Regions from separate parts of the Streptomyces sp. 796.1 genome, predicted to be linked through region 3. Evidence: riboswitches for the same ligand, from Rfam matches in the RefSeq annotation. Region 3 holds a riboswitch; each other region holds the start of a gene.
The links. A riboswitch is a leader RNA that binds a small molecule or an ion and turns the genes downstream of it on or off. The one in region 3 is predicted to bind cyclic di-AMP.
Positions count from the first base shown of each region.

Region 1: linked by a shared signal. The riboswitch ahead of ACMA1D_RS23930 (M23 family metallopeptidase) and the one ahead of ACMA1D_RS32125 (C40 family peptidase) in region 3 are both predicted to bind cyclic di-AMP.
Region 2: linked by a shared signal. The riboswitch ahead of ACMA1D_RS12725 (transglycosylase family protein) and the one ahead of ACMA1D_RS32125 (C40 family peptidase) in region 3 are both predicted to bind cyclic di-AMP.
Region 4: linked by a shared signal. The riboswitch ahead of ACMA1D_RS27550 (M23 family metallopeptidase) and the one ahead of ACMA1D_RS32125 (C40 family peptidase) in region 3 are both predicted to bind cyclic di-AMP.

Region 1 covers NZ_JBLIWA010000038.1:125,014-130,218, forward strand. The annotation lists gene ACMA1D_RS23925 (M16 family metallopeptidase) at 1-964, shown strand, start outside; cyclic di-AMP (ydaO/yuaA leader) riboswitch at 1,808-1,969, shown strand; gene ACMA1D_RS23930 (M23 family metallopeptidase) at 1,983-2,906, shown strand; gene ACMA1D_RS23935 (winged helix DNA-binding domain-containing protein) at 3,219-4,322, opposite strand.
Region 2 covers NZ_JBLIWA010000015.1:129,897-135,101, forward strand. The annotation lists gene ACMA1D_RS12710 (Mut7-C RNAse domain-containing protein) at 1-293, opposite strand, end outside; gene ACMA1D_RS12715 (TetR/AcrR family transcriptional regulator) at 492-1,070, shown strand; gene ACMA1D_RS12720 (alpha/beta fold hydrolase) at 1,536-2,477, shown strand; cyclic di-AMP (ydaO/yuaA leader) riboswitch at 3,248-3,457, shown strand; gene ACMA1D_RS12725 (transglycosylase family protein) at 3,461-4,789, shown strand; gene ACMA1D_RS12730 (DUF1266 domain-containing protein) at 4,989-5,205, shown strand, end outside.
Region 3 covers NZ_JBLIWA010000106.1:84,586-89,790, forward strand. The annotation lists gene ACMA1D_RS32105 (type I polyketide synthase) at 1-255, opposite strand, end outside; gene ACMA1D_RS32110 (FcoT family thioesterase) at 292-855, opposite strand; gene ACMA1D_RS32115 (TauD/TfdA dioxygenase family protein) at 866-1,771, opposite strand; gene ACMA1D_RS32120 (SAM-dependent methyltransferase) at 2,384-3,415, shown strand; cyclic di-AMP (ydaO/yuaA leader) riboswitch at 3,874-4,025, shown strand; gene ACMA1D_RS32125 (C40 family peptidase) at 4,030-4,503, shown strand; gene ACMA1D_RS32130 (hypothetical protein) at 4,798-5,205, shown strand, end outside.
Region 4 covers NZ_JBLIWA010000048.1:41,422-46,626, reverse strand. The annotation lists gene ACMA1D_RS27555 (PP2C family protein-serine/threonine phosphatase) at 684-1,838, shown strand; cyclic di-AMP (ydaO/yuaA leader) riboswitch at 1,998-2,166, shown strand; gene ACMA1D_RS27550 (M23 family metallopeptidase) at 2,178-3,548, shown strand; gene ACMA1D_RS27545 (aldo/keto reductase) at 3,733-4,704, shown strand.

The DNA of each region.
Region 1 (5,205 bases), on a different contig from region 3:
GCGGCTGGTGCACAACCGGTTGGACGAGATCCCGCACGAGCTGGCCAATCCGGCCCGGCGGGCGGCGATGACGCTCTCCAAGGAGCTCTTCCCGGCCGACTCGCGGATGTCCCGTCCGCGGCAGGGCACCGAGGAGACGGTGGCGGCCGTGGACGCCGCCGCGGTGCGCGCCTTCTACACGGCGCACGTACGTCCCGCGACGGCCACCGCCGTGGTCGTCGGCGACCTCACCGGCGTCGACCTCGACGAGGCGCTCGCCGACACGCTGGGCGCCTGGACGGGCGATGCCGGGCAGGCCCGCCCGGTGCCGGCCGTCGCCGCCGACGACACCGGACGGGTCGTCATCGTGGACCGCCCGGGCGCGGTGCAGACCCAACTGCTCATCGGCCGGGTGGGCGCGGACCGGCACGACCGGGTCTGGCCGGCGCAGACGTTGGGCACCTACTGCCTGGGCGGCACCCTCACCTCCCGGCTGGACCGGGTGCTGCGTGAGGAGAAGGGCTACACCTACGGCGTGCGGGCCTTCGCCCAGGTGCTGCGCTCCACGGCCGACGGCTCCGGCCTCTCGCTGCTGGCCATCAGCGGTTCGGTGGCCACCGAGGTGACCGGGCCGGCGCTGGAGGACGCCTGGAAGGTGCTGCGCACGCTGGCCGCCGAGGGGCTGACGGACGACGAGCGCGACGTGGCCGTGCAGAACCTGGTGGGCATCGCCCCGCTGAAGTTCGAGACGGCGGCATCGGTCGCCGGCACCCTCGCGGACCAGGTGGAACAGCACCTGCCGGACGACTTCCAGGCCCACCTCTACCGCCGGCTCGCCGAGACCGGCACGGTCGAGGCGACCGCGGCCGTCGTGAACGCCTTCCCGGTGGACCGCCTGGTCACCGTGCTGGTCGGCGACGCCTCGGCCATCGAGGAGCCGGTGAAGGCGCTGGGCATCGGCGACGTGCGGGTGGTCTCCGGCTGACGCCGTCCGATCCGGCGGCGGCCGGGCACGCGACCGACGGGCGCCCGAGTGGGCGGGGCCCCCGTCCGGCCGTCGCATGCCCGGCCGCCCAACGGCGCCCTGCCGCCGGGCCTGGCACTGCCCCTTGATCGGGCGGTGCGGAACCCGCCGCGCAGGTCCCGCCGTGTAGACCCCGCGGTGCAGAGCCCGCGGTGCAGACCAGTTGTACGGGCGTTCCGTACGGATTCGCCGTACGAAGCTGTTGCGCGGAGCCTTGGCGTACGGAGCCGTCGTACGCGTCGCTCCGTACGACAGGGAGCGCGGGCGGGGCCGCGCGCGTGGGCGGGTGGGTGGATGCCACGGCGGTCACGGCGACGGGCCTGAGTGCCCGAGACGGACTGAGTTCCTGAGACGGGCCTCCGCCTGAGCCGCTGACCGCCTCGCGCGCGTGCGCGCGCGTACGGGGAGTGCAAGGCAAGGGAGTGCGAGGAAAGTGGGGGCGGGCGCGGCGCGCGGAGCCCTGGTACGGCCTCGTACGCCCATATCGCCCGTGTCGCCTACCGGATTCACGAGGCGTCACGGGGCGCGGGAGCCGGCGGGGCGGCCGGTGCGTGGCGTCTGGTGAGGGGGCCGGGCGCGAGGCCGGGCGAGCGGGGCGCGGGCGCTCTGTTGCTGACGGAGCGTTAAGGAGCCGCGGAGTCAAGAGGGAATCCAGGGGCTTTCGGTATGTCTGGTTTGCTGGAGAGGCTGCCCATCTGCCGTGTGGCGTGCGCAACAAACAGCCGGTTCTGTTTGCCGATCAAAAGTGGTCCCGCTTAGCGTCAGGGCCGTTGTTCGTCACGCATCCGCCACATCCGTGGCACCGGACAACCATCGCCGAGTCCCTCTGGTGCGAGCCGAGGGAGCCGGGGACCCAAATCCCCTGGGGTGAATCGGCCGCCATCCTCTCGCGGGGCGTGGTGACCGTAGGAGACCTTCCTGCTCCGAACCCGTCAGCTAACCCGGTAGGCGAGAGGGAAGGAAAGGAGCACGCCTCCTCATGGCGTTCACCCGTGCCACCGGGCGGCACCGTCGCCCCACCCGTTTCGCCCGTAGCAGTGCGAATGTGGCGGGTATGGCCACTCTCGCCGCCTCCGGAGTCGTCGCCGGCATCGCGGCGCCCGCGATGGCCGCTTCCGGTGCCGATGCGTCGCCGGAACTTCAGGACACCGGCCTGCGCCAGGCCGTGACCCTGAACGACAACATCGCCGACAAGATCGGTGCCCAGGCTGACGCCCAGTACACCGCCGCCGAGCAGGCCGCGGCGGAGCAGCAGGCGGAGGAAGAGGCGCGCCAGCAGGCCGCCAAGCACGCCGCCGAGGTGAAGCGGAAGGCGGAGGAGGCCAAGCGCAAGGCCGCCGCCGAGGAGGCCAAGAAGAAGGCCGCCGCCAAGAAGGCCGCCGAGGCCAAGGCCGCCGCGGAGCGCGAGGCCCAGCAGAAGGCCAGCGAGCAGGCGAGCCAGACGGAGCAGACCGGGCAGTCCCGTGCCTCCCGCACCACCGAGCGCGCGGCGATCGGCAGTTACGTTTCGCCGATCGCGGGCAGCTACGTCTCCACCCAGTACAAGGCGTCCGGCGGCAACTGGTCCTCCGGCAGCCACACCGGCATCGACTTCCACGCCAGCACGGGCACCACGGTGCGTGCCGTGGGCGCCGGCACCGTGGTCGAGGCCGGCTGGGGCGGTGCGTACGGGAACAACGTCATCATCAAGATGAACGACGGCACCTACACCCAGTACGGCCACCTGCACAGCCTCTCCGTCTCGGTCGGCCAGACCGTGGCGCCGGGCGAGCAGATCGGCATCTCGGGCAGCACGGGCAACTCCACCGGCCCGCACCTGCACTTCGAGGCCCGCACCTCCGCGCAGTACGGCTCGGACATCGACCCGCTGGCCTACCTCAGGTCGCACGGCGTCAACATCTAGCCCCGGTTCACCACGCTTGGCCGGCCACCGCCCGCGGTGGCACGGTGGCGGTGTGCGCGCCCTTGCGCGCGGCCCCGCCGGGCGCCCCCATGCCGCGCGAGCGGCCCGCCCGGTCACGGCCCACCGCCCACCCGGCACTCGTTCTCCCGCCAAGGCCCCGGCTCCCGAAGCCGGGGCCTTCGGCGTGCCCCGCGCGCGTGCCCGCCCGTACGCGCCGACCACGGGCGCCAAACCCGGTGCGGGCCGCACGTTCGGGTGCGGGCAGGGGCAGTGCGGGCGTACGCGCGTGCGGGCGCGCGCGGGAGTTGGGGATTACGGCGCGGGCGCGTCGATGCGCACCCGGTCGCGGTCGTCACCGTCCTCGGAGAGGAAGGACGCCAGGGCCTGGCCCTGTTCGGCGACCGCGGTGCGGTCGGTGCGCGAGAGCCGGCGCAGCGGTGTCACGCGGACGGTGCCGTCCCGGACGGTCCAGGTCGCCGCGACGGTGCCGTCGACCAGGACGAAGCGGGCGCCGGTGACGGACAGCCCGCGGTGCGCGTCGTCGATGATCCGGCTGCGGTCGTGGTAGCCGAGCACCGCGTTGTCGAACGCGGGCAGGAAGCGTACGGGGGCGGGCGTGTCGGCGTCGGGGCGCGGCGCGTCCGGGAGGTCGAGGAGTTCCCGGCCCCGTTCGTCGCGGAAGGTCACCAACTCCGGGCGCAGGGCGCGGATCGCCGCGGGCAGCCCGGCCACGCCGCACCAGGCGCGCACGTCAGCCGATGCGGCCGGGCCGAAGGCGGCCAGGTAGCGGCGCACCAGCGCCTGCCCGACCGGGTCCGCGGCGTCCGGGGCCAGGGGGTCGACCGGGCGCCCGAGCCAGGACGCCAGCAGCACGTTGCGCACGCCGGCCCGGGCGCGCCACACCCCGCGCGGCGGCAGCTGGGCGGTGGGGACGAGCGCGGCGACCACCAGTTCGCCCAACGCCCGGGGCACGACGGTCGGCCAACGCTCGGCGAGCGCCCGGGTGAGCTCGGCGTTCGAGCACGGCCCGGCGTCCAGCTTGGCCCGGCCGGCCGCGGCGAGTTCATCGAGGTCGACGCCGTCGAGTTCGCGACGGTAGGCACCCAGGGCGCGCTGGAGCAGCATGGCGTCGTGCCGGGACCGCCAGGCCAGCGCATCCTCGGCGGTGACCAGGTGAACGGTGCGGCGCATCAGGGCGGTACGCACCACCCGCCGCTCCACTAGGAGGTCCGAGAGCGCCCCAGGGTCGAAGGCGCGCAGCCGCGACCACAGGCCGACGAATGGTTCCTGCGGCTCCTGCGCCTGGAGTCCGCCCAGGTGCGCGACGGCGTCGGTGAGCGGGACGTCGGCGCGGGCGAGCAGGAACTGCCGGGCCAGCGACGCCCGCCCCAACGCCCTGGTGCCGAGAACGCTCACCGGCCCCCCGCCCCGTGCAACGCCGGTACGGGCCGACGGGCGGCGGCCTGCTTCGCGGTGCTGGCGGTGGGCCGCCACGGGGCGGCCGGCGGTCCCGGTTCGCTGGTCTTCACGATGCGGTCGGTCCTCTCCCGGTGCTGATGAAAGCTGTGGGGTGATGGGTGATGGGTGATGGGGATGGGTGATGGGTGATGGGGGTGGTGGGGCGGGCGTGGGTGGTGGAGCTGTTGCGCGGGGCCCCGCCGGCTTCGCGGGTTGCGAACGGGGCGCCTGCTGGCCATTCTTGCCGGCCTTGCGGTCAGCTTCTGACCGCGATCCGCTGCTGGTGCCGTTCGGCTGCCGAGTGGGCGCCGGTCGAGGCTCGCGGGCGCGCCGTGGGCGATGTGTGCCTGGTCCCCGCCACGCCGGGCTGCAACGACCTCGCGTACGCGCGCGCATGAGGACGGAGGGCGCGGCCCGAAAACCTCGCGCGCCTACGCGTGCGCGAGGGGCGGCCTCCACGGGGTGCTGCCTGCACTGCCTACGGGCCCGACAGCGCCTGGCCGGATGGTGCGGACCTTCGCGCGCGTCACGCGCGCGGCAGGCAGCGCAGGCACGGGGCGTGCGTGGATTGCTCCGCGGGTACGGGACCTGCCTGCCGGACGGCCGTACGCGTAGCGGGCAGGCGCCGCGTCCACGGGGTGCCGGCCGTACTCGCCCGACCCGGCTGGGGGGAGGGGTAGGCGTACGGGGGAAGCCGAGCCCCCCGGGGGGACGCCTCGGGTGATGGACCGGAGGGCCGTACCGGTCGACTGGGTGGGCCACGGCCCCGTGCCCCGTGCCGCGTGCGGCGCCCGCTCCGTGCCGAGCGGGGCACCTGCCCCGTGCTCCGTGTGCGCGCCCT
Region 2 (5,205 bases), on a different contig from region 3:
AGCAGGAACCGCAACGGCGCACCCGGCACCCGTTGGGGGCGCTGCACGCCGCGCACCTCGACGGACTGGCCGGCGGTCGGCACCTGGGCGGCGGGCGCCGGGCGGCCGTCCACCAGCAACTCACCCACCTCGGTGAGCGGGACGCCGACCGCCTCCACGACGTGCCCGAGCGAGGACGTGCCGTCGGTGACGAGCGAGAACGGGGCGCCGCGGCGGTCCGGGGCGAGGAACAGGTGAAGGTCGGCGGCGAACGTCAGTCGGATGCGAGGGCGTGCGGTCACGGTGGTCAGCATGCCACCGTCCCCCGCGCACCGCCGCGGGGTTTCCGGTGCTCAGGGGCCCACCGCGCGCAACGGCAGCCGGCGCCCGCGGCACTCGCCGGGCGCGTCCGGCAGCCCGGGGCACCCACCCGGGCCAGGTTGCCGGGATGGGTTCCGCCCGCATCCGGGAAAATTCTTGAATGACCGGTCAAGATTGTCTAGGGTGGGCGCATGGGCAGGACCAAGGAATTCGATCCGGACGCCGCTTTGCGCTCGGCCATGGAGCTGTTCTGGCGCAAGGGGTACGAGGCCACCTCGATGCAGGACCTGGTGGACCACCTCGGACTCGGCCGCGGCAGCATCTACGGCACCTTCGGCGGCAAGCGCGAGCTCTATCTGAAGGCCGTCGACCGGTACGGCGAGGACGCCAGGGCCGTGCTGGTGCACCGCCTCGCGGGACCGGGCTCCGGCTTGCAGGCGGTGCGGGACCTGGTGCGCTTCTACGGCGCGGGCGCGCTCGCCGACGAGGACTACAAGGGCTGCCTGATGACCAACACCGCGATCGAACTGCCCGCGGACGAGGGGGCCTGTCGGCGGGTGGCCTCCGGTCTCGAAACGTTGGAGACCGCCCTGATGGGCGCGCTGGTCAGGGCCCGTGCCGAGGGTGAACTGGGGCCCGACAAGGACCCGGCGTCCCTCGCCCGGTTCCTGGTGACGCTCCTCCAGGGCATCCGTGTCGTCGGCAAGACCGCGGTGCGTCAGCGCTACCTCGACGACACCGTGGAGCGGGCCCTGGCCCTGCTCGACTGACCCGGGCCAGGCGCGCCGGGTGTGGTGGGTGCGGCGCCGCGGTGGGGTGGGTGTCTGGGCGTGGCGGCGTGTCGCCGGGTGCGCTTCGGTGGCTGTCGAGCCGATGCGCGCGGACCCCGATCGACCCGTCGCCGCGAGGTGGCCCACGCACGCCCCGATCCGCCCCCCGCTCCCACCCTGGCCGCCCGTCGCGCGGTCCCGTACGACGCGCCTCGTCCCTGCCGCCCGTCCTGGCTTCGGCCTGGGCGTGCAGGGTGTGTCACCCATGTCCTGAACGCGATTCACCCCTACCCATTTTCTTGACTGTACGTTCAAGAAAAACCCCTCAATGGCGACCTTGGAAGCGAACCCGGCGCAGCTCCGACCTGACCGTCGGAGCCTCGACGTGGCCCTGCGGGGATCCCGGTCGGGAATCCGTGCCGAGGCCGCCTGATGAGAACCCCTATGAGAAAGAGGAAGACTCCCATGACCGACACGCACCCCGTCCCCACCGATGCGGAGCTCGCAGCCTCGCTCGACGGCGACTTCACCAGCGCGTACGCCACCGTGAACGGCGTCAGGCTGCACCACGTCACCGGCGGCAGCGGCGAACCGCTGATCCTGCTGGGTGGTTGGCCGCAGACCTGGTGGCAGTTCCGCAAGGTGCTGCCCGCGCTGGCCCGCTCCTTCCGGGTGACCGCCGTCGACCTGCGGGGCATGGGCGGCTCGGAGAAGCCGGCGGACGGCTACGACAAGCGCACCATGGCGCGCGACATCCACGAGCTGATCCACCACCTCGGCCACACATCGGCCTTCGTCGCCGGACACGACATCGGCGCCGGGCTCGGCTACCACCTGGCCGCCAACTATCCGGAATCGGTACGCCGGTTGGTCACCATCGACCTCGGCGTCCCCGAGGCGTCCTGGCTGGAGATCCCCATGCTGCCCAGCTCGGACAAGCAGGTCGAGGCCATCTCCCGGGGCCGGGGCGGCTACCCGTGGTGGTTCGCCTTCAACCAACTGCGCGGGCTCCCGGAGGAGTTGCTCGCCGGCCGCTTCCGTCCGGTGATCGACTGGCTGTACGGGCACATGCTCCTCGACCAGGCGTCGGTCGCCGAGGACGCCCGACGTGTCTACGCCCATGCGTACGCCACGCCCGAAGCCATCCGCGCCGGCAACGGCTGGTACCAGACGATGCGCAAGGACGTCATCGACCTCGCCGACCACGCCCCGCTGACGCTGCCCATCCTCACCCTGGCCGGTGAGCTGAGCTACCAGGCCCTGCGCCAGCAGATGGGCCCCGACAAGGGCACCGACATCCGTGTGGTGGAGGTCCGTGGCAGCGGCCACTACGTCCCCGAGGAGCAGCCGGAGGCGGTCGTACGGGAACTGCTCGCCTTCTTCGGGGCGGCGGGCCCACAGGAGTAGGTCGACACCCGGTGCGGGCCCACCTCGGGCCCGCACCGAGGCCGAATTCGGGAAATCACCCGCACCGCCCCTACCCTCCCCACTCCACCCCGGCCGAAGCCGGGAGGCATTTTCCCCGCTCCCTCCTCGCCCCCTTCCCTTCCCTCTTCTTGGAGTCCCCTCCTTGCGTCCCCTCCTTACGTACCGACCCCTCGCGGCGGGGGAGGGGCTTTCCCATGAGGTGGGCGCCCCCTCGTCTATGTCGACCGGGTCGTCGTGCGGGCGGAGTCGATCAATAGGGGAATCGCCCGGCGGGCGGGGCGCTGGCCGGGATTTCCAGAATTCTTAGCGCGAGAGGCAACCTCGCGCGGTTTCGGCGCGTATTCCTGGGTAGCAGGGACGCAGACGAGGACCAGTAATGTGGCCTGGGCCACAAGAAGCGGGCCGCGGAAGAGTGTCGGGAGCTCCGTCGAAGAGGCCGAACAAGATCATTTGAACAGAACTTTTCGGACTTTCCGGGCTCTGTGGTGCACCTCACCGGCGCCCCGCGATGATCTGTCACGTGCTGTGGTCGCCCGATCCCCTTCCGATCGCGGGAACCCCGCGCCGCCTGCGATGTCGCCCGCGGCCCGTACTTCGAAATATCGCAGTACGGCACAGATCCCGTGCAGAGCGTTATCTCTTCTCGCGAGTTATCGGCTGCAATGGATCTCCATCGGCGGGTTCAGGCTTGTCGGCAGGGAAATGAATGTGTTTTGTTGGCGATCCCGCTGAAACGAAGGCGGGTATCCGACGCCGGAATGCCGAATCTTGCCGCTGGCCGAGGAGAAACTTCAAAGTCATGACGGCAAGAGCGGGGGAACCAGGTAAGTGCCGCACCGCGTCTCAGCGCGGTCGGCTTGGGGTGAAGACGTGTCGCGGCACCCCGCCGCACCAGACGCGTCCGGGCAACTCCAGCCCGAATCCGACAGCTCACCTCGTAGGCATAGGAGAGGGCTACCCCTATGTCTTTTCGCGCACGCCACAGCCGCATCAGCCCCCGTCGTCTTGCGCGCATCTCCGTCGCGCTGACCGCTGGCGGCGCCGGCCTCGCCATCCCGTTCCTGGGCGCCACCCAGGCCAACGCCGCCTCCGTGGACGTCTGGGAGAAGGTCGCCCAGTGCGAGGCCACCGGCAACTGGAGCATCAACACCGGTAACGGCTTCTACGGCGGCCTCCAGTTCACCGACAGCACCTGGCGCTCCTTCGGCGGCACGGCCTACGCGCCGCGCGCCGACCTGGCCACCAAGGACCAGCAGATCGCCATCGCCGAGAAGGTCCTCAAGGTGCAGGGCCCCGGCGCCTGGCCGGTGTGCTCCGTCAAGGCGGGCCTGACCGCCGGCGGCCCGACCCCGCAGATCGCCCCCGACGGCGCCCGCGAGCAGGGCAACACCACCACTCGCGACAGCCGCCCGACCCAGCAGGTCGCGCCCCAGGCCGCCCCGAAGGCTGCCGCCCCCAAGGCTGCTCCGAAGGTCGCCCCCAAGGCTGCCCCCAAGGCCGAGGTGAAGTCCGCTCCGCGCACCCACCAGCACACCGCGGGCACCTCGTACACCGTGCGTTCCGGTGACACCCTGTTCAAGATCGCCCAGGCGCACGACGTCAACGGTGGCTGGCGCGCCGTCTACGACCGCAACCAGGACGTCGTCGGCAAGAACCCCAACCTGATCTACCCGGACCAGCGCCTGACGCTGCCCGGTGCCGGCTCCGCGCTGAAGGCCCCGCAGAAGAGCGCTCCGCAGCAGCAGGCCGCCCCGGCCCCGCAGCAGCAGCGCGCCCCGCAGGCCGCCCAGCCGAAGGCGCCGCAGCAGCAGGCCCCGAAGCAGCAGGTCGCGCCCAAGTCCGCGCCGGTCCAGCAGGCCCAGCCGCAGACCGAGGCCGCCACCTCGACCGGCTTCACCGCCCCGGTGGCCGGCTCCACCGGCACCCCGTACCGCCAGGCCGGCGGTAGCTGGTCCAGCGGCTACCACACCGGTGTGGACTTCCCCGTCGGCACCGGCACCACGGTCAAGGCCATCGGCGCCGGCCAGGTCGTCTCCGCCGGCTGGGCGGGCTCGTACGGCAACCAGGTCGTCATCCGCCACGCGGACGGCCACTACAGCCAGTACGCGCACCTGTCGCAGCTCACCGTCTCGGCCGGGCAGAGCGTCTCCGGCGGCCAGCAGATCGGCCTGTCCGGCAGCACCGGCAACAGCAGCGGCCCGCACCTGCACTTCGAGGTCCGCACCGGCGCCGGCTACGGCTCGGACGTCGACCCGATCGCGTACCTGCGCGCCAAGGGTGTCAGCATCTGATCACCCCAGTCGCTGACCGGCTGCCACTGACCGGTCGCTGACCGGGGCGGCAGGCAGCCCCAGCACCACGGATGTGCCCCTTCGCCCACCCGGCGAAGGGGCACATCGGCGTTCTCCGGGGCAACCCGCCCCGGCACCGGGCGTGACGGGCCCGGCCGCTCGGGGAGTGCCGGGCGGGCGCTGGGTAGAGTTCCCCGTCATGGGGTTGTGGAACGGGGAGGAACCCGCGACATCGGGCGGCGCCGAACCCGAGCACGGTGCCGAAGGTCCCGTACGGAGCGTCGGCGGCCCGACGCGCAGCACCGAGGCCGCGCGCGGAGCCGGCAGCGCGCCCGCCGCCGATCCGCGGCGCGCCATCGAACACCGGGGCGTCGGCGGCACGGTCGACACCCCGGCCCCCGACGACCAGGCGCCGC
Region 3 (5,205 bases):
GCGTTCGCACCGGATGACGCCCTTGGCCGCCGGGTCATCGGAGGTCAGCCCCTCCGGGTCCCAGCGGTCGGTGGGCAGTTCGCGCAGTCCGGACCGGCCGGTGCGCAGGAATTCGGCGAATTCGTCCGGCGCGTTGCTCCCGCCGGGAATGCGCAGTCCGATGCCGACGATGGCGATGGGGTCGGGCCCGGTGTGGGAGGTCTCGGGACCGGCTGGTGCTGCGTGGTCCCGTGCGTCGGTGGCGTTATCTGACATGGCTCCTGCTCTTGTTGCAAAGTCCGTACGGGACACTCACGCGGCCTCGGTCCTGGTGGTGCGCACTGCGAGGCGCACTCCGCCGTGGCAGGTCGGTACGTCGCCGTCGCCGTACCGGCACAAGGTGCTGACCAGGACGATCGATCCGCCGTCGGCTTCGCGCTCGTCGACGCCCACGACGTCGATCTCGCCCCAGAACCCGCGCCCGCGCATGGCGCGCCGAAAGGTGCTGCGGAAATCCACGATGAGAATGTCGGGAAGCTGTCGAGCCCAGTACTCGTCCAGGGTCCAGGCGTCGAACGGCCACATGGCACGCTCTTTCACGGACTTCGCCAGCAGGTAGTAGACGAGTTGGTTGAAGCACAGGTTGAATTCGACCGCGTTGAAGTGTCCGGTGTCGTCGATGTAGCACGACTCGGGAATGGTGAATTCGCCCCGCGCGCTGACGCGCCCACCGTCCCTCGGCTCGCCCTGGCGCGTCACCGTGGCGGCCTTCAGATAGCGGCAGTGCGGTTTGTAGGGGGTCAGGACCCGGTTGAGGAGCGGCTCGTCACAGCCGTACTGGGTGGATCGTGCGGTGCTGGTGTTGATGAGGTCCACTGGTTGTCTCTCAGCGGCCTTCTGCCGACTGCCGGGCGCCGATTCCGGCGTAGAACTCGTGGTCGTCGTGGACCGTGATCCGGTGCGAGACGGTCGGCTCGGGCTTGACGGTGTGCCGGGCGCAGTGCACGAGGCTGCGGTTGTCCCAGACCAGCAGGTCGCCCTTGTCGAAGGTCTGGAGGTGGATGTTCTCGTGCTGGAAAGTGGGATCGGCCTGGCCGACCGCGGCAAGCACGTCGCGCAACAGGGAATCGGGCAGCGGCGACCCGTCGGCGGCCTGCAATTCGTAGGTGAACGCCTCGCTGATGTAGAGCAGCGGCTCGCCGGTGACCGGGTGCGGGAAGACGGTGGGGTGGGTGACGGCCGGGGTGTGGTCCTCGATCTCGGCGAGTACGTCGGTGATGGGCCGGTAGACGTCGTCGGGGCGGATCTTGAAGTACCGCCGGACGCTGTTGCGGCTGCTGGATCCCGCGAGGGCGTCCTTCATGGCCTGTGGCAGTTTCCGGTACGCCTTGCCCATGTCGATGAAGTAGGTGCCGCGGTTCTCCTTCGGCACCACCTGCGGATAGATCAGGGTGAGCCCGAACGGGCGCGCCATGAACGAGTAGTCGTGGTGCCAGAACTTTCCCGTTTGTGGCACGCCGACTTGTTGTCCCGCCTCCTTCACATTCGAGGAGACGAAGATTTCCTTGTGCTCGGGGTGGTGGTACATCGGCTGGTAGTAGGTCTCCACCTCGCCCATGCGGTGGCCGAAGGAAACGAACTCGGCGGCGGAGAGGTGCTGCCCTTTGAGGACCACGATCTTGTGTTCGTAGACCTTCTTCTTGAGTTCGGCGATGTCCTCGTCCGGGGCGTTCAGCACATCGATTTCGACATCGACACCCAGCGCGGTGTCCGTTTGTGGTGCGGTGGTCATAATCTCCCCCAGTGGGCCGTGCCTGATTGGTTAAGAGAAATCACTGACGGTCCCACCGTTCAGTAACCGGCTTAGGTCGGCCTTCAAGCCCGCTGAAACGGAGGGGTTGCCTCCCCGACGGGCGTTCGACGGACGGTCCCCCGAACGGGTAAGCCCGCCTTGGCCCGTATGGGCGGTGCCAACCACCGGGTGGCCCAACCCGACCGGACCATTCATCACCCGTACGAGTGGACCGCCGTTTCGGGCGCGTGGCGCCCTGCCACCGTCACGGGCAGGAGATTCCCGAGGAATCCAGTGCGCCGGAGCGCATCGGAGTGCGCATACGGGGCACGGCTCGACGGACGCCATCGGTGAATCTCCTGATACACCTGTCGGGCGCGTCGCTTCGGCGTACGACGTGTGGGCCCCGGGCGTGTTGGGCAGTCAGCCCCCAGCGCCCGCCCACCGTCACGTTCCGCGTGCGCCGTTCTTTCCCCTCCCGCGCGTTCCCGCTTGCCCCGCGCCGTGTCGCTGGGCGTCAGGTCGCGGGTCGAGGCCCGCCGGTCAGCCGTCGCATCGAGCCGCTGCCGCGCGCGCCGCCCTGCTCCCCCGTACACAGATGAGGACACCCCTGTGAAGATCAAGACGTTCGCCAAGCTGGTGCGCAGCCGTCAGCTCCCGCTCGCGGTGCGCATGCCGAAGGACCTCTCCGCCCCCGTCTACCGGGCCTCCTTCCTGGCCGCGGCGGCCACCAGCGGGGTGCTGCGGCACCTCGCACAGCAGCCGCTGGACGCCCCCGCGCTCGCCGATGAGCTCGGCCTGCACGAGGAGGAGAAGCTGCTCGGCTCCTGGCTCGACATGGGGGTGCGGGTGGGGGACCTCGGTCAGCGCGGTGGGCGGTACCGGCTGCGCAGCCGGCTCGCCAAGGGGCTGGCCCGGCCCGATTCGGACGCGTACGCGGCGCTGCTCGAACAGCTCATGCGCTTCCACGCCCCGCTGCTGCTGGACGCGCCGAACATGCTGCGCGAAGGCCGGCGGGTGTCGATCGCCGATCAGGACGGCGCGCTCATCGCCCGCTCGTCCCGGGTTCTGGAACCCGCCGTGCAGGGGGTGGTGGAGCAGCACGTGGACCGCACCGCGCCGGTGCGCCTCCTTGAGGTGGGGTGCGGCAGCGGTACGTACGTGCGGCACGCCACCTCGCTCAACGACCGGCTGACGGCCGTGGCGATCGACCTCCAGAGCGAGGTGGTCGAGCAGGCCCGGGTGAACCTGGACAAGTGGGGACTTGCCGACCGGGTGGAGATCGCCCGGGGAGACCTGCGGACCTACTCCACGGACCAGAAGTTCGACCTGGTCACGCTGCACAACAACATCTACTACTTCCCGCAGGGCGAACGGATCAAGGTGCTGGAGCGGGCGCGCTCCTTCCTGATGCCCGGGGGCAAGCTGCTCCTGACGACGAGTTGCCAGGGCGGCGGTCCCGGCCTTGAGATGCTCAACCTGTGGTGCGCGTACGCCGACTTCACCGGGCCGCTGCCGCACCCCGAGACGCTCGTCGGCCAGTTCCGGGAGGCCGGCTTCAGCCAGGTGCGGTCGCGGCGGCTGGTGCCGGGTGAGGAGTTCCGGGCCTTCACCGGTGTGAACCCGTTCGACGCCGAGGACTGACCGGCCCGCCCGGACACTCCGGGAGCCGGCACTGAAATCCGTATTGCCGGAACCATCCCGCCTTGGCATGATCCGTGGCGCATCGCAGCGTCGGGCGTCCTACGGGGCGTCCGATCCGCCGACGCGCGGCCAGGAGCGCGGCGTGACGTCTCATCACCATCCACACTCCGGACCCGGCCGTGACGGGGGCCGGGTGGCCCAGTCGTCGTCCGCACCCCGGACCCCCCTCGTCCGATTTTGCATTTCCGCAGGTCAGGACGGGTGATACGGACTCGTACGGGGGACGTTTCGCGGTGCGGTTCGCCATCACCGACGAAGGTGAAGAACTTCACATACAGCCCTTTCGACTGCGAATTCGGGCCGTGGATGGCGCAGTATCCCTATCCGACACCACCAAGCCCCCGTCACCACGGCGGGGCGGTCCGGGCGGACGCCGAGTCCTGCCGCCGCACGGACCAAGGAGTAGATCGCAGATCGGCAGGAACGGGAGACCCAAGCACGACGGACCACGAAGTCGGTGGTCCTTGGGGTGAAGCCACGCAGGTGGCCGGGCAACTTCGCCAGTCCGAACCCGACAGGTCATCTTTCGCAGGCGGATGACGAAGGGCTTCTGTATGTCCGCGCAGGCTCGTATACCCGCGCTCGCTTCCCGCCTCGGCACCGCGTCAGCCCTCACCGCGACGGTGCTGGCGGGGTCGGCCTTCCTTCCCGCGATGACCGCCGACGCCGAGGCGGCGACCGCCTCCCACAAGGCGCTCAAGGTCGCGGCAGGCAAGAAGGGCGCACCCTACAAGTACGGGGCAGCCGGTCCGCACCGGTTCGACTGCTCCGGGCTCACGCTCTACTCGTTCAAGAAGGCGGGCAAGAAGCTGCCGCGCACGGCAGCCGCCCAGTACAACAAGACCCGTCACCTGTCCGCAGGTTCCCGCAAGGCGGGGGACCTGGTCTTCTTCCACTCCGGCCGGAACGTCTACCACGTGGGCATCTACGCCGGGAACAACAAGATCTGGCACGCTCCGAAGCCCGGCAAGTCGGTGCGGCTGGAGAAGATCTGGACCAAGAAGGTCTGGTACGGCCGGGTCCGCTAGGCGCCCTCGCACCACCGCCCGGGTGGACGGGGGTCGTCGTGGCCACCGCCCGCCCGGGCGTGCGAGCAGTACGCGAGGGGTATGCCCGGATGACGTGCACTGCCCGCCCGGCCGCCGGGCGCGTGCAAGCGGTACGGGCGCCGGCCGCCTCGCGGCGCGCTCCGCCCACGCGCTCACTGAGCCGGGTGATTGTCCCCCTGGGTTCGTCACCCGCAGGAGGCACCCGGCGTTGTCCTCACGTGCCGACCGAATCACGGTCAGCCTGATCCATGAGGACTAGTCATGATGCGAGGAATGACCGGTGTCGCCGTCGTTGCCGTGGCACTGGCGGGTGCGATGACGCCGGCCCAGGCACGTGAGGCGACTCTGCCGATCAAGAACGGCAAGGCCGAGTTCTGCTTGACCAAGCCCGCCGCCAAGCGGCTGGCCGAGGCGAAGATCAAGCTGGTCGCGACGGGGAAGGCACGGCTGACCGGCAAGCAGCGCCAGTGCGTGTCGCTCCCGCTGACCGAGGGCACCCGGGACTACGCCAAGTTGCAGGGTGGCCTGAGCTTCCGTGACCGGGATGACCGCCTCGACCTGAGCAAGGTCCACAACTACGTGGACAAGACCCCGCGGACCGTGGTCCACGCGTCGGTCAACCGGGCCAAGGCCCGGCAGGCGCAGTTCTTGACCTACACCATCAAGCGGGACAACGCCCAG
Region 4 (5,205 bases), on a different contig from region 3:
CCCCCGCCGCCCGCGAAGGCCGCCCCCGTTCCCCGCCTCGGGTACCGCCGCCCCTCCCGACTGAGGCGGCTGCCGGACCCGTGCGCGCGTCCGGCTGCCGGACCCGCGCACACCCGCCTCGCCCTGCCTCTCTGCCCGGCCGGCCGCCGTGCGCGTACCTGATCGCCTCGCGCGCGTACCGGCTCGCCTCGTGTGCGTATCCGCCGGCCGTGGGTGGCGCCACCCGGTCGGCGTCCGTCGGCACGATCGTCGTCACCGCCCGTCGTCACCGACCGCGGCCGGCCCCGACCGTTCGCGTGCGGGACCGGGCTTGCGGCCGGCTGCGGCCGGCCCCGCGATCGTGGCTGTGGCTGTCTGGTATCCCGCCCGCCCCGCGGCTGCCCCGCCCCCTTCTGCCTCCCGGCCCCCTCCGATCCGTACGCCCGTTCCGTACGCGCATTCCGTACGCCCGCCTCGTCCGCCGCTGCGTACGCGCTCCGCCCCGGCGGTGAGCCGCTGGCTTCCGGCGCGGGACGCTGCCTCGTACGGGTTCCGTCCCGGGGGGTGAATAGGCCGCTTGGGGGGCTGGGGTCGCTCGCGAGGGGTGGGGGTGGGGAGGTTCGGGGTGGTGGTGGGAAAGGTGTGACGGATGCGGGTGAAGGGGGCTGTGTAGGGTGCGGGCCAGCCGAGAGCGGGAGCAGCGCGTGGGGAACCCCGGGTGGGACGGAGCGGAAGCGGAGTCGCCGCGCGCCGCGCATGCCCGGAATGTCCTGCGCTGGCTCCCCGCCGTCCTGCTCGCCGGCGGTGTCGTCTTCGACCTGCTGACCCCCTCGCACTACACCGCGTCGCCGTTCCTCACCGCCGCCTCGCTGATCGCCGCCCCGCTGTTCTCGCTGCGCTGGACGAGCGTGGTGGCGGCGACCGCAGTCGCCACCGCGGTCCTGCTGGCGTTCGCGCACAGCGCCGCCGACCGGGCGCTGTCGGTGACCGAGGTGGCGACCGTGGCGACCGTCGCCCTGTTCGCGCTGGCCATCAACCGGGTGGTGCGGCGCAACTACCGGCAGCTCGCCACCGTCCGGGTGGTCGCCGAGGCCGCGCAGCGCGCCGTACTGCCCGCGCCGCCGGCCCGGACGGGCGCGCTGCGGATCGCCGCCAGGTACGTCGCGGCGCAGACCGACGCCAGGATCGGCGGCGACCTGTACGCGGTGCAGGAGTCCCCGTACGGCGCCCGCGTGCTCATCGGGGACGTACGGGGCAAGGGCCTGGACGCGGTGGAGGCGGTCGCCGTGGTCGTCGGGGCGTTCGGCGAGGCGGCGGAGCAGGAGCCCGCGCTGGAGGGCGTGGTCGACCGGTTGGAGCGGGCGTTGGACCGGGAGGGCGACCGGCGGGCCGGGCTCGACCAGTTCGAGGGGTTCACCACCGCGGTCATCGGCGAGATCGACGACGCCGGCAGCGGCCGGCTCCGGCTCATCAACCGCGGCCACCCGCCGCCCCTCCTGTTGCTGCCCGACGGCAACGTACGGGAACTGGTGCCGGCCGCGGGCGCGCTGCCGCTCGGCATGGGAGACCTGGCGGCCTGGCAGGACACGGTGACGGAGACGGCGTTCCCGGCCGGTGCGACGCTGCTGATGCTGACGGACGGGGTGACCGAGGCGCGCGACGAGACCGGCCGGTTCTACGAGCCGACGCAGCGGCTCGGCGGCCGGCGCTTCGCCAGCCCCGACGGGCTCCTGGACACGCTGATCGCCGACGTGACGCGGCATACGCACGGGCAGCGAGTGGACGACATGGCGCTGCTCGCGCTGCGCCGGTCGGGCCCGGGGCTGGCCCGGCGCGGCGGGCGCGGCGATGGCCGTTGACTGCGCTGGGTAGTCGATCTTGACCAGGCTGCTGAAGTTCGGTAGGCGGTCCGGCAAAGGCGGTGCCCTATTCCCCAGAACAGCTTGGAATCACACCCGAGCCTCTATTAACGTTCGATAACGCAGCGCGGTCGTCACCGCCGCCGCAAGAGGCGGCTCCGTGCGCCGTCGCCGAATTCCTCAGGCACGACACCGCCGTTCCCGGCGGGGCCGAGACGAGGGAACCGGGGAACCAACCCTTGGGGTGAATCGGGTCGTCCACGGCCCGTAGGAGACCTTCCTGCTCCGAACCCGTCAGCTAACCCGGTAGGCGAGAAGGAAGGAAAGGAGCACGCCTCCGTGGCGTCCAACAGGTCTGCCTCCGGCCCGGCTTCTCCCGCGGCCGACCCCGCCGAACATGCCGGCGGTCCCTTCGCCGGGCACCCCGGCGGGCAGTTCGCCGCGCACCCCGGGGGCCAGGTCGCGGCGCACCCCGGTGGCCACCCCGACGGCCATCCCGGCGGGCTCCCCTTCGCCGGCCGTACGGACGAACTCCCCGGCGCGGCAGTCGAGATGACGGATGAGATGACGCTCGGGACGGCGCCCGGCGCGGCGCCCGAGCCGGCGCCCTGGGGCGACCCGCCACCCTGGGGCGCGTCCGAGGACGAAGCCCCGGGCAGCGCGCCCGGGGAGGAGTGGAACCCCACCGCCGAGAGCGTCGCCCCGGTCCGCGGCCGGCACCGGGTGGTGAAGCAGCGCGGCGGCTCGATGGCCCGCAGCGGTGCCGTGCTCGGCGTCGGGGTCATCGCGGCGGTCGGCGCCGGCGGCATGGCGAGCGCCAAGGACCGCCCGCAGGCCGCGCTGTCCGTCCCCGACCTCGGGGCCGCGGCCGACGCCCTCGTCGACTCCCTGCCCGACGCCGACCAGATCCCCGGCGTCGGGCCGCTGCTGGCGGACGGCGGCGGGCAGCCGGCGTCCCCGGTGCACCCGGCGGACCGTACGCCGCTGAGCCAGGCCGGGCTGACCGTCGAGGAGACGGCCAACGGCACGGCCAACGCGGGCGAGGCGCTGCGCGCCCGCATCCTCCAGCAGGCCGAGAACCAGCAGAACGCGGCGGACGCGGCCGAGCGCGAGGCCGCCGAGCGGGTCGCGGCGGAGCGGGCCGCGGCCGAGGCGGCGCGCAAGAAGGCCGCCGAACAGGCCGCGGAGCAGGCGAAGAAGCGGGCCGCCGAGGCCGAGGCCAAGCGCAAGGCCGAGGAGGCGAAGCGGGCCGCGGAGGCCAAGGCGGCGGAGGCCGCGCGCAAGGCGGAGGCCGAACGCCGCGCCAAGCTCGCCGCCAGCTACGCGCTGCCGGTCGGCTCGTACACGCTGACCTCCACGTTCGGCCAGGCCGGCGACATGTGGTCGGCCAACCACACCGGCCAGGACTTCGCCGCCCCGACCGGCACCCCGGTCAAGGCGGTGCACGGCGGCACCATCACGCAGGCGGGCTGGGCCGGTTCGTACGGCTACCGCATCGTCCTCACGCTCCCCGACGGCACCGAGGTCTGGTACTGCCACCTGTCCTCCATGACGCAGACCTCGGGCCAGGTCGGCACCGGCGACGTGATCGGCCGGGTGGGCGCGACCGGCAACGTCACCGGGCCGCACCTGCACCTGGAGGTCAGGCCGGGCGGCGGCGCGCCGATCGACCCCGTGGCGTGGCTGCGGGAACACGGCCTCCAGCCGTAGCGGGCCGGCGGGGCCGCGGGGCCCGCGGGCCGGTGGGTGGGGCGTGCGGCGCGGTGGCGCGTCCGGCTCGTGCGGCCGGTTGGTCCGCAGGGCGCGTACGGCGCGTACGGCGTGGGTGACCCGTACGGCGGATCGGCGGGGCGGGGCGGGAATAGGGCGCTGGGCGGGGCCGTTGGCCACGGGCATGGTTGAACACGTACCGAGCACACGGGCCCGCCTGATCGGCGACGTCGAGGTCTTCCCGCTCTCGCTGGGCGGCAACGTCTTCGGCTGGGGCGCCGACCAGGCGCAGTCCTTCGCCATCCTGGACGCCTACGCGGGCGCCGGCGGCAACTTCATCGACACCGCCGACGTGTACTCGGCCTGGGTGCCGGGCAACTCGGGCGGCGAGTCGGAGGCCATCATCGGCAACTGGCTCGCGGCGCGCGGCAACCGCGACCGGGTCGTCATCGCCACCAAGGTCGGCGGCGCCAGCGGCCCGGACGGCACGCGGCGCGGCCTGTCCGCCGAGGTGATCACGGCGGACGTCGAGGCGTCGCTGACCCGGCTGCGGACCGACCACATCGACCTGTACTACACGCACTACGACGACGAGTCGGTGCCGGTCGAGGAGTTCCTCGGCGCGCTGGACGGACTCGTCCGCGCGGGCAAGGTGCGGCAGATCGCGGCCTCCAACATCTCGCCGGCCCGGCTGACCGCCGCGCTCGACGCCTCCGAGCGCGAGGGCCTGGCCCGCTACGTCGCCGTCCAGCCGCACTACAACCTGGTCTCCCGCGACACCTACGAGGGCGAACTCGCCCAGGTGGTCGCCGACCGCGGCCTGGTCGCGGTGCCGTACTTCGCGCTGGCCGCCGGGTTCCTTACCGGCAAGCACCGGCCCGGGCGCCCGGCCGCTGACTCCGTACGGGGAGCGGCCGTGGAGCAGTACCTGACCGGCGAGCGGGGGCCGCGGGTGCTCGCCGCGCTCGACGAGGTCGCCGCCGCGCACCGGGTCGAGGTCAGCACCGTCGCCCTGGCCTGGCTCGCCGCCCAGCCGACGGTGGTGGCCCCCATCGCCAGCGCCCGCACGCCCGAACAACTCCCGCCCCTGCTGGCCGTCGCCGACCTGGAACTCACGCCCGCGGAACTGGCGGCGCTGGACGAGGCTTCCGCTTAGTGGTGGGTGGCGGGGCGGCGGGACGCGTGCGTGGTGGGGGGTGCGCGGCCGGCGGGGGCGCGTGCGTGGTGTGGGGTGCGGGGCGCGCGGCGCACGGCGGGTACGAGGCTGCCGCCGGGGCAGCGGGCCGCGGCGGGGCGGCGTGGGGCCGCTTCCGCGCCCCGGGTCGCACCGGCTCGGGAAACCCGTCGCGTCCGGTGCCTTTCCGCCACGTTTCCCCGATGCGTACGGCGAAGTGAAAAACGGGCACCGGGACTGTCCGCATTTCTCAGCAACGGGCAACTCGACGTGGTTGAAGGGCAATCCGGCGGGGCCTTGGGGGCACTGTTGGATAGCGTCGGGGACAAGACTTCTTCCCCTGCTGGGGGAGGGGGGCCGGTCGCCGACCGGCGGGGCCGCGCAACCGGGCAGCCCAACTGGCATACGGGCAAAGGGAAAGCGGCAATCACTGGCCGGAGAAGCCCGGCTGGCCTGGCCGCAATGCGCCGTATAGCGGCCGGA